DNA from 4 places in the Pseudomonas gebzensis genome. Region 1 is predicted to be linked to each of the others. Evidence: predicted binding sites of a transcription regulator. Region 1 holds the regulator's gene; each other region holds the start of a gene.
The links. Region 1 encodes FliA, which starts transcription of late flagellar genes. Its sites were predicted from a motif close to CTAAAGTTTNNNNNNNNNNNGCCGNTAA; they were not measured.
Positions count from the first base shown of each region.

Region 2: SJI00_RS12430 (flagellar protein MotY) is a predicted target of FliA. The motif match lies at 1,295-1,322, and genes of this name have one in related genera.
Region 3: motA (flagellar motor stator protein MotA) is a predicted target of FliA. The motif match lies at 1,346-1,373, and genes of this name have one in related genera.
Region 4: SJI00_RS14060 (methyl-accepting chemotaxis protein) is a predicted target of FliA. The motif match lies at 782-809, and genes of this name have one in related genera.

Region 1 covers NZ_JAXQNS010000001.1:477,291-479,492, forward strand. Annotated here, with positions in the region: gene fleN (flagellar synthesis regulator FleN) at 54-887, shown strand; gene fliA (RNA polymerase sigma factor FliA) at 884-1,624, shown strand; gene SJI00_RS02230 (chemotaxis response regulator CheY) at 1,812-2,186, shown strand.
Region 2 covers NZ_JAXQNS010000005.1:353,477-355,678, reverse strand. Annotated here, with positions in the region: gene SJI00_RS12435 (argininosuccinate synthase) at 1-100, opposite strand, end outside; gene SJI00_RS12430 (flagellar protein MotY) at 233-1,258, opposite strand; gene pyrC (dihydroorotase) at 1,413-2,202, shown strand, end outside.
Region 3 covers NZ_JAXQNS010000008.1:27,507-29,708, reverse strand. Annotated here, with positions in the region: gene motB (flagellar motor protein MotB) at 1-426, opposite strand, end outside; gene motA (flagellar motor stator protein MotA) at 430-1,281, opposite strand; gene SJI00_RS15905 (HDOD domain-containing protein) at 1,412-2,202, shown strand, end outside.
Region 4 covers NZ_JAXQNS010000006.1:308,638-310,839, reverse strand. Annotated here, with positions in the region: gene SJI00_RS14070 (cysteine hydrolase family protein) at 1-119, shown strand, start outside; gene SJI00_RS14065 (hypothetical protein) at 375-743, shown strand; gene SJI00_RS14060 (methyl-accepting chemotaxis protein) at 844-2,202, shown strand, end outside.

The DNA of each region.
Region 1 (2,202 bases):
CGGTTGGCTTCCACTGTGGCATGGGTCCAAGCGAGACAAGGTAAACAACAGACATGGGTAGCATGCATCCTGTACAGGTGATCGCCGTAACCGGCGGTAAAGGCGGCGTCGGCAAGACCAACGTTTCAGTCAACTTGTCCCTGGCCCTGGCCGAGCTGGGACGCAGGGTCATGCTGCTCGACGCCGACCTTGGCCTGGCCAACGTCGACGTGCTGCTGGGCCTGACCCCCAAGCGCACCCTGGCCGACGTCATCGAAGGCCGCTGCGAGCTGCGCGACGTGCTGTTGCAGGGCCCAGGCGGTGTGCGCATCGTGCCGGCGGCGTCGGGCACGCAGACCATGGTGCACTTGCAGCCTGCGCAGCACGCCGGGTTGATCCAGGCCTTCAGCGAGATTGGCGACAACCTCGACGTGCTGGTGATCGACACCGCCGCCGGCATTGGCGACTCGGTGGTGAGCTTCGTGCGCGCGGCCCAGGAAGTGCTGCTGGTGGTGTGCGACGAGCCGACCTCGATCACTGACGCGTACGCACTGATCAAACTGCTCAACCGCGATTACGGCATGAACCGCTTCCGCGTGCTGGCCAACATGGCGCAGAGCCCGCAGGAAGGGCGCAACCTGTTCGCCAAGCTGACCAAGGTCACCGACCGCTTCCTCGATGTGGCCCTGCAGTACGTCGGCGCCGTGCCCTACGACGAATGCGTGCGCAAGGCGGTGCAGAAGCAGCGCGCCGTGTACGAAGCGTTCCCCCGTTCCAAATGCGCCCTGGCGTTCAAGGCCATCGCGCAGAAGGTCGACAGCTGGCCGCTGCCAGCCAATCCTCGCGGCCACCTGGAGTTCTTCGTCGAGCGCCTGGTGCAGCCGACCAGCGCAGGGCCGGTGCTATGAGTGCGAGCGGTTACAAGATGTACAGCCGGGCAGCCAAAGATTCCCAGTACGAGCTGATCGAGCGCTACGCGCCGCTGGTCAAGCGCATTGCCTACCACTTGCTGGCCCGGCTGCCGGCCAACGTGCAGGTCGAGGACCTGATCCAGGCCGGCATGATCGGTCTGCTCGAAGTGGCCAACAAATACGACGCCAGCAAGGGCGCCAGTTTCGAGACCTACGCCGGCATTCGCATCCGCGGCGCCATGCTCGATGAGGTGCGCAAGGGTGACTGGGCACCGCGCTCGGTGCACCGCAACACGCGCATGGTCAGCGAGGCGATGCGCGCCGTTGAAGCCAGAACCGGACGTGACGCTAAAGATCACGAGGTTGCTGCCGAACTCAAGATGGGGCTGGATGATTATTACGGCATCCTCAACGATACCTTGGGTAGCCGCCTGTTCAGTTTCGACGACCTGCTGCAGGACGGCGAACACGAAGGGCTGCACGAGGACGGTGCCAGCGGCCAGATCGAACCGGGCCGTGGCCTTGAAGACGAACGGTTCCAGGCGGCCTTGACCGATGCCATCGCCAACCTGCCGGAGCGTGAACGTCTGGTCCTGGCGCTGTATTACGACGAAGAGCTGAACCTCAAGGAAATCGGCGAGGTGCTGGGGGTCAGCGAATCGCGGGTCAGCCAGTTGCACAGCCAGTGCGCGGCGCGTCTGCGCAGTCGCCTGGGTGAGTGGCGCGCGCGCTGACGCGCCGGCGCGGCAGGTGACCGGCAAACGTGGATCGCGGTGGTTTTGCAAGGCATGTAACGGTCAGACAACGCCGCACAGGTTGCAGCGCAAGGCTTGCAATGTGCCGCTTAAAGAACGAATGACGCACACGCTCGGCGCCGAGCGCGTGATGAGACTGTTTGGAGATCTCTAATTGAACAAAGACATGAAAATCCTCATCGTTGACGATTTCTCGACGATGCGGCGGATCATCAAGAACCTGCTGCGCGATCTGGGTTTCACCAACACCGAAGAGGCCGACGATGGCCTCACCGCCCTGCCGATGCTGGAGCGGGGCAATTACGACTTCCTGGTGACCGACTGGAACATGCCCGGCATGTCCGGCATCGACCTGCTGCGCAAGGTGCGTGCCCACGACACGCTCAAGAGCATGCCGGTGCTGATGGTCACTGCCGAAGCCAAGCGCGACCAGATCATCGAGGCCGCACAGGCTGGTGTGAACGGGTACGTGGTCAAGCCTTTCACCGCCCAGGTGCTCAAAGAAAAGATCGAGAAGATCTTCGAGCGCGTGAACGGCTAAGTCGCCAGGGGGCGCA
Region 2 (2,202 bases), on a different contig from region 1:
TCACCACTTCGCAGTCGTAGGTATCCTGCAGCCACTTGAGAATCACCGAAGTATCAAGGCCGCCGGAATACGCCAGTACGACCTTCTTTACGTCCGCCATGCCATCACTCCACGGGGTTGTACGGAAAGCCTCCGATTCTACCGGCCTTGCGCACAGATTTACAGGGGCGCGACAGCTTGTGATGACAAAGCGACAGTGGCCGAACGTGCGCCGCCGTTCATGGCTTGACCCTCATTTGCCCTGGGCAGGCGCGGCCGCTGGAACAGGGGCGGCCTGGGCAGCGGCAGGCGTGGCAGGCGATGCAGGGGCTGAGGTGGATGCCTTGCCCTCAGCCGCCGCTGGGCCAGGCTCCGCGGAGGCCGCTTGCGGTGCCTGCGCGGGCTTCTCGGCAGGCCGAGGAGCTGGCGTGACACGCTCGAGCTGGATGTTCACCCGCCGATTTCGCGCACGGTTGGCGGCGGTGTTGTTTTTCACCAGCGGGTAACGCTCGCCATGGAAGCGCACCAGAATCTGCTCCATCGGTACGCCATGGCCGACCAGATAATCCGCCACGGCCAACGCACGGCGGCGGGACATGTCACGGTTGCTCAGGCGGTTGCCGCTGTTGTCGGAATGGCCATCGAGCTCGATGTGGTTCACCGACGGATCAGCCTTGAGGTAGTCCAGAATCAGGTCCAGCCGCGTGCGCGCAGCACTGTCCAGCTCGGCGCCCGTGCCAGGGAACGCGACCTGGGTCTGCCGCACCTGGTCGTAGTTCATCGGCAACAGTTTGCCCGCGCAGGCCAGGTAGTCATCGAACCCCTTGGCGAAGCTCACCGGCAACACACGCACTTCGATGGCCTGCCCACCCATGCCGGAGGCTTTGCGCACCACGGCGCTGCGCCCCTCCAGCAGGCCACTGATCACCCGGCTGGCCTGGGCCTGAGTCGAGGTGAACAACAGGCCACTGGCCGCCAGGCGCACCGAGCCCAGGCCGATATCGCCACGCCCCGGCTGCCAGGGCGCTGCTGCGGCCAGCAGGGAGGCGCTGCCAGTGCCCAGCAAGTGGCTGTCAGAGCGCAGGCTGAAGGTCGGCTGCTCGCCAGCCCGGCGAACGAATTCACCGCTGCCAAACCCTTTGATCGGCTGGACCAGACGGCACTCGAACTGATCGCCCTCGACCTTCCAGGCGACGTCTTCCAAGCGGCTCTGCAGGGTCATGGCCCCTGCCGGCAGGCTGGCGAGCAGCGTGAGGATGAACAGGTAACGCTGGCGCACGGGTGGCTCCATGAATCGTTGCGGCATACCTGCAGGCTATCGGACGTGTCGGCTAAAACTTGATAGTGGCCCTGCAGCCTTGGCAGCGCAGATGCTCGGACGGCGCTTTTCCGGTAGCATTGGCGCCCTGAGTTCGACCCGCCTGGAATCCCCAATGTCCGATCGCCTGACCCTCCTGCGCCCCGACGACTGGCACATCCATCTGCGCGATGGTGCTGTGCTGCGTCACACCGTTGCGGATGTCGCACGCACCTTCGCCCGCGCCATCATCATGCCTAATCTGGTGCCCCCGGTGCGCAGTGCCGATGAAGCCGGCGCCTATCGCGAGCGCATCCTCGCCGCCCGTCCAGCGGGCAGCCGCTTCGAGCCGCTGATGGTGCTGTACCTCACCGACCGCACCACCCGCGAGGACGTCCTGGCCGCCAAGGCCAGTGGCTTCGTGTATGCCGCCAAGCTCTATCCGGCAGGCGCCACGACCAACTCCGACTCCGGCGTGACCAGCATCGACAAGATCTTCCCGGCCATCGAAGCCTTGGCCGAAACCGGCCTGCCGCTCTTGGTGCACGGCGAAGTGACGCGCCCCGAGATCGACGTGTTCGACCGTGAAAAGCGCTTTATCGACGAGCACATGCGCCGTCTGGTCGAGCGTTTCCCCGACCTGAAGGTGGTTTTCGAGCACATCACCACAGGCGATGCGGCGCAGTTCGTCAACGAGGCCTCGGCCAACGTGGGCGCCACCATCACCCCCCAGCACCTGCTGTACAACCGCAACCACATGCTGGTGGGCGGTATCCGTCCGCACTTCTATTGCCTGCCGATCCTCAAGCGCAACACCCACCAGGTGGCACTGCTCGATGCGGCTACCAGCGGCAGCCCGAAGTTCTTCCTGGGCACCGATTCGGCGCCGCATGCGCGTCATGCCAAGGAAAATGCCTGCGGTTGCG
Region 3 (2,202 bases), on a different contig from region 1:
GAACTTCTGTAGCTCGGGGTTCTCGTTGACCTTGTTCTGCAGCTCTTGCAGCAACAGTTCCAGACGCTCGCGCTCGACCTGCTCGGCCATGCTTTCGACCTGGTCCTTGTTCACCTGCGGGTTGAGCGGCGGCGTGGATTCCATGTTCTGTTCAGGATTGATGGTCTTGTCCGGCGCCATCTCCGGCGTGCCGCCCAGGTCGATGACGTAAGGCGTGCCGCTTTCGGCAAAACCGATCGGGTCCTGGAAGTAGCCGGCAATGGCGATCTTCTGCTCCGGCGTAGCCGTGGACATCAGCCACAGCACCAGGAAGAACGCCATCATGGCCGTGGCGAAGTCGGCGAAGGCGATTTTCCAGGCGCCGCCGTGGTGTCCGTCGCCGAAGCGCTTGACGCGCTTGACGATGATGGGCTGGTTGTTCTCCATGACTCAGCGACCGCGGACCGCTTGTTCCAGCTCGGCGAAGCTTGGACGATGGCCCGGGTAGAGCACCTTGCGGCCGAACTCCACGGCCAGCGTGGGCGGCATGCCGGAGGCCGAAGCCACCAACGAGGCCTTGATCGCCTCGTACACGTTGATCTCTTCCTTGGCATCGTGCTTGAGGCAATTGGCCAGCGGGCCGAAGAAGCCGTAGGCCGCGAGAATACCGAAGAAGGTACCGACCAGCGCCGCACCGACGTGCATACCGATGGCCGCCTGGTCGCCCTCACCCAGCGACGCCATGGTCACCACGATGCCCAGTACCGCCGCGACGATACCGAAACCAGGCATGCCATCGGCAATGCCGGTGACCGCATGAGAGGGGTGCTCGAGCTCTTCCTTCATGTTCAGCAGCTCCATGTCGAACAAGCCTTCAAGCTCATGGGGCGCCATGTTGCCGGTGGACATGATGCGCAGGTAATCGCAGATGAACGCGATCATCGATGCGTCACCGATGATGCTCGGGTACTTGCTGAAGATGGGGCTGGCGGCGGGGTCTTCGATGTCGGCCTCAATCGCCATCATGCCTTCGCGGCGGCTCTTGTTGAGGATCTCGTACACCAGGCTCAGCACTTCCAGATAAAAAGCGTGGGTATAACGCGACTTGAACATCTTCAGGGATTTCTTGAAGACGTGCATCGTCATGCTGCCGGGGTTGGCCTGGATGAACGCACCCAGTGCGGCGCCGCCGATGATGAGCACTTCGAACGGCTGAATCAGGGCACCGATCTTGCCGTGCGAGAGAACGTAACCGCCGAGCACGCTGGCGAATACGATGATAATGCCGATAATTTTTGCCATAAATTCAACGTATTAGCAGATGTGAAAAAGGACCTTGAGGGGGGCTCTGAAACTCTTCTTCTACTTATCGGCAGAACTGCGCCAGACTATAGCCACTCCTAGCGAAAAGCCAGTTCGGACTGATGTCAAAATGCCAAGTGAAACCAAGGTCCCAAGTCAGACTCCATCGACGCTAGAGGCGTGGGTGAAGGTGCTCGATGGCGTTCGGCTTCCTGTTCCGAAGGAAAGCCACGACCGCGTGCTGTCGGCCATCAACGACTCACGCCGCTCGCTGCGCGACATCGCTGAACTGATGCAGGGCAGCCCCGCGCTGGTGCTGTCGGTGATGCGTGAGGCCAACCACTCGGCCAACGCCAGCCAGGCAGAACCGGCCGAAAGCCTGGAAGTGGCGCTCAATCGCCTGGGCCTGGCGCGCTGCGCGCAACTGCTCGCCCGCCTGCCGGCGATACCCAGCAGCGACCTGCCGCCCACGCTCAACCAGTTCGTGCAGATCAGCCAGCACGCCAGCCAGCAGGCCAGCGGCCTGTTCGCCAGCCGTCTGGCACGGCTATGGCAGGAAATCCACTGGGGCAGCCTGTTGTTTCTGTCGCCACTGTGGCCGCTGGCGCTGACCTACCCCGCATTGCTCGATACCTGGGAGCTGCGGGTCATTCACCGCGGTGAGGACGCGGCGCAGGTCGAGCAGGAGCTGTTCGGCGTACGCATCATGGCGCTGTGCCGCGCGGTGGCCGAACACTGGCGGCTGCCAGAGTGGGTGACCCAGGGTTACCGCCTGCTGCTCGAAGAGCGTGAGCATCTGGCCCAGGTGATCAGCATCTCCCGTGAGCAGGATCCGCTGGAACAGCAACACCGCCTGGACCAGGAACCCGGCCTGCGCCGCTGGTTCAACCAACCCGCCAACACCGTGTTGCTGGCCAACAA
Region 4 (2,202 bases), on a different contig from region 1:
ACGGCCACACCTGTTCGGACACGCCAGTGATCAAAGCCGAGGACATCATCGCGCATCACAATGCAACGCTCGAGGGGGCGTTCTGTCAGTTGGTCCGGGCCGAGGAGTGGCGCTTCTAACGCTACCCGCCAGCGCGGGGACGCGCATGAATGGCCCTGGGCATTGGCATCGGCTTGCGTTCGCGTAGCTGCTCTACATGGCCTGCGCCCCGCGCGTTCCCATCGTTTCTCTACACACCCTGAGTGATAGACTCGCTGATCGCGAGCCAGGGAGAGTGACAGATGGGTATAGGGCAAAAGCTGCGGGCACTCAGCGTGCGCGTAACGCCGACCAGGTCTCGAACTGCAGCATGCCTGTGGTTGGTGGTAGGGGTGATGGCGCTGCGTTATGCAGAGCCCTCTGCATCTTTGATCATGTACACGGTGCCGTTGGGCATTATCTTGTTTGCACTGGGCCCGCTGGAGCTGCTGCCAAAAAGCTGGCCCAGGCTGAATTTCCTCATGAATGCCATGGCCACCTCCTTCTTTTTCGGCAGCCTCATGTTCGCTACCGTCGCGCTGTCTTATGAAATGCCATTGGAGAAGGGTGCAAGAACCGTGTTCTGCCTCAGTGGCTGGGCAATAGAGCTGTTGGTATTCCACAAGGCGTTGCCCTGGATAAAGAAATCGCCTTTTCATCGACTCGGCGAGGACCGAATCGCGTATTCCCCACCCGTGGACAGCCAGGGCGCCGGACGGGACTGAGATCCACCGTGGTCTGAGCGGCCCTGGCTGAAATAACGCTCAATCTTTGATGCCCCTCGTCGATAGCCTCAGTACACAATTGCGGCCTTCGAGAACCACCATGTTTTTAAAAAATGCTCGTCTTTCCACCAAGCTCCTGACGGCGTTCGGGGTCTGCGCAGTGATTACGCTCGGTGTTGGTCTGTTGGGTAGCCGTGGTGTGAGTCAGATGTCGCAGAGTCTGCGACTGGTGTTCTCCAATAACCTTGTCTCGGTGTCGAAAACGGCAGAGGCACGGTCTGAGGCAATCGCCCAGCAACGCGACATCTATGCGCTGATCACGGCCACCGCCGAAGGGGCTCCAGAGCAAACCAAGGACAGCATTCTACAAGCCATGGCAGCCAGCCAGGCCGCCAGTGAGCGCGCCTTTGCCCTCTACCGGCAGACGCCGTTGGAAGATGACGAGCGTGCGGCCGGTGACCAGTTGGAGAAGGATTGGCCGGCGTACCAGCAGCAGGTTCAAAAGGTCTTGGCAGCAGTCAGGGCGAACGATCTGCCAACCGCGCGTGGCCTGATCACGGGTGAGATGGCCGAGGTGTACAAAAAGGTCATGGCCGAATTCACCATCATGGTCGAATCGAACAACCGCCAGATCAAGCAAGGCGGTGTGGATGCCGCCGAGCAAGGGCAGCAGGTGTCCATGACGCTCTACGCGGGCATTCTGCTTGCCTTCATTGCGGCGTTTGCCATGGGCATCCTGGTGAGCCGTCTGATCGGCCGGCCGATCAGCTCAGCCGTCGCCTCGGCGCAGTTGATTGCCGGCGGTGACCTGAGCCAGTCGATCACCAGCGATGCGGGTGATGAAACAGGCCAACTGATCAACGCCCTTGGCAGCATGCAGGGCAGCCTCAAGCAGACGCTCCACCAGATCTCCGATGCGGCCAATCAGCTGGCCTCTGCGGCTGAAGAGCTCAACAGCGTGACGGAAGATGGTAGCCGCGGGCTGCTGAGGCAGAACGACGAGATCCGTCAGGCTGCCACCGCGGTCAATCAGATGACGTCGTCGGTCGATGAAGTAGCGCGCAACGCCGTTTCCACCTCCGAAGCATCACGCACTGCCTCTGATCAGGCCAACCGCGGTGTGACCCAGGCGCGTGATGCGGTGACGGCGGTCAATGATGCCACTGTGGAGATCCAGGACTCCTCGACCACCGTTGAGCAACTGGCCGGGCAGGTCAAGGAAATCGCCAAGGTGCTCGACGTCATTCGTGGTATTGCCGAGCAAACCAACTTGCTCGCGCTCAACGCGGCTATCGAGGCGGCGCGGGCCGGAGAGCAAGGGCGCGGGTTTGCTGTGGTGGCCGATGAAGTGCGCGCGCTGGCCGCGCGGACTCAGGCATCGACCGTCGAAATCGAGCAGATGATCGGCGATGTGCAGTCCAGGGCCGATCAAGCGGTGGTGGCGATGGGCAAAAGCCAA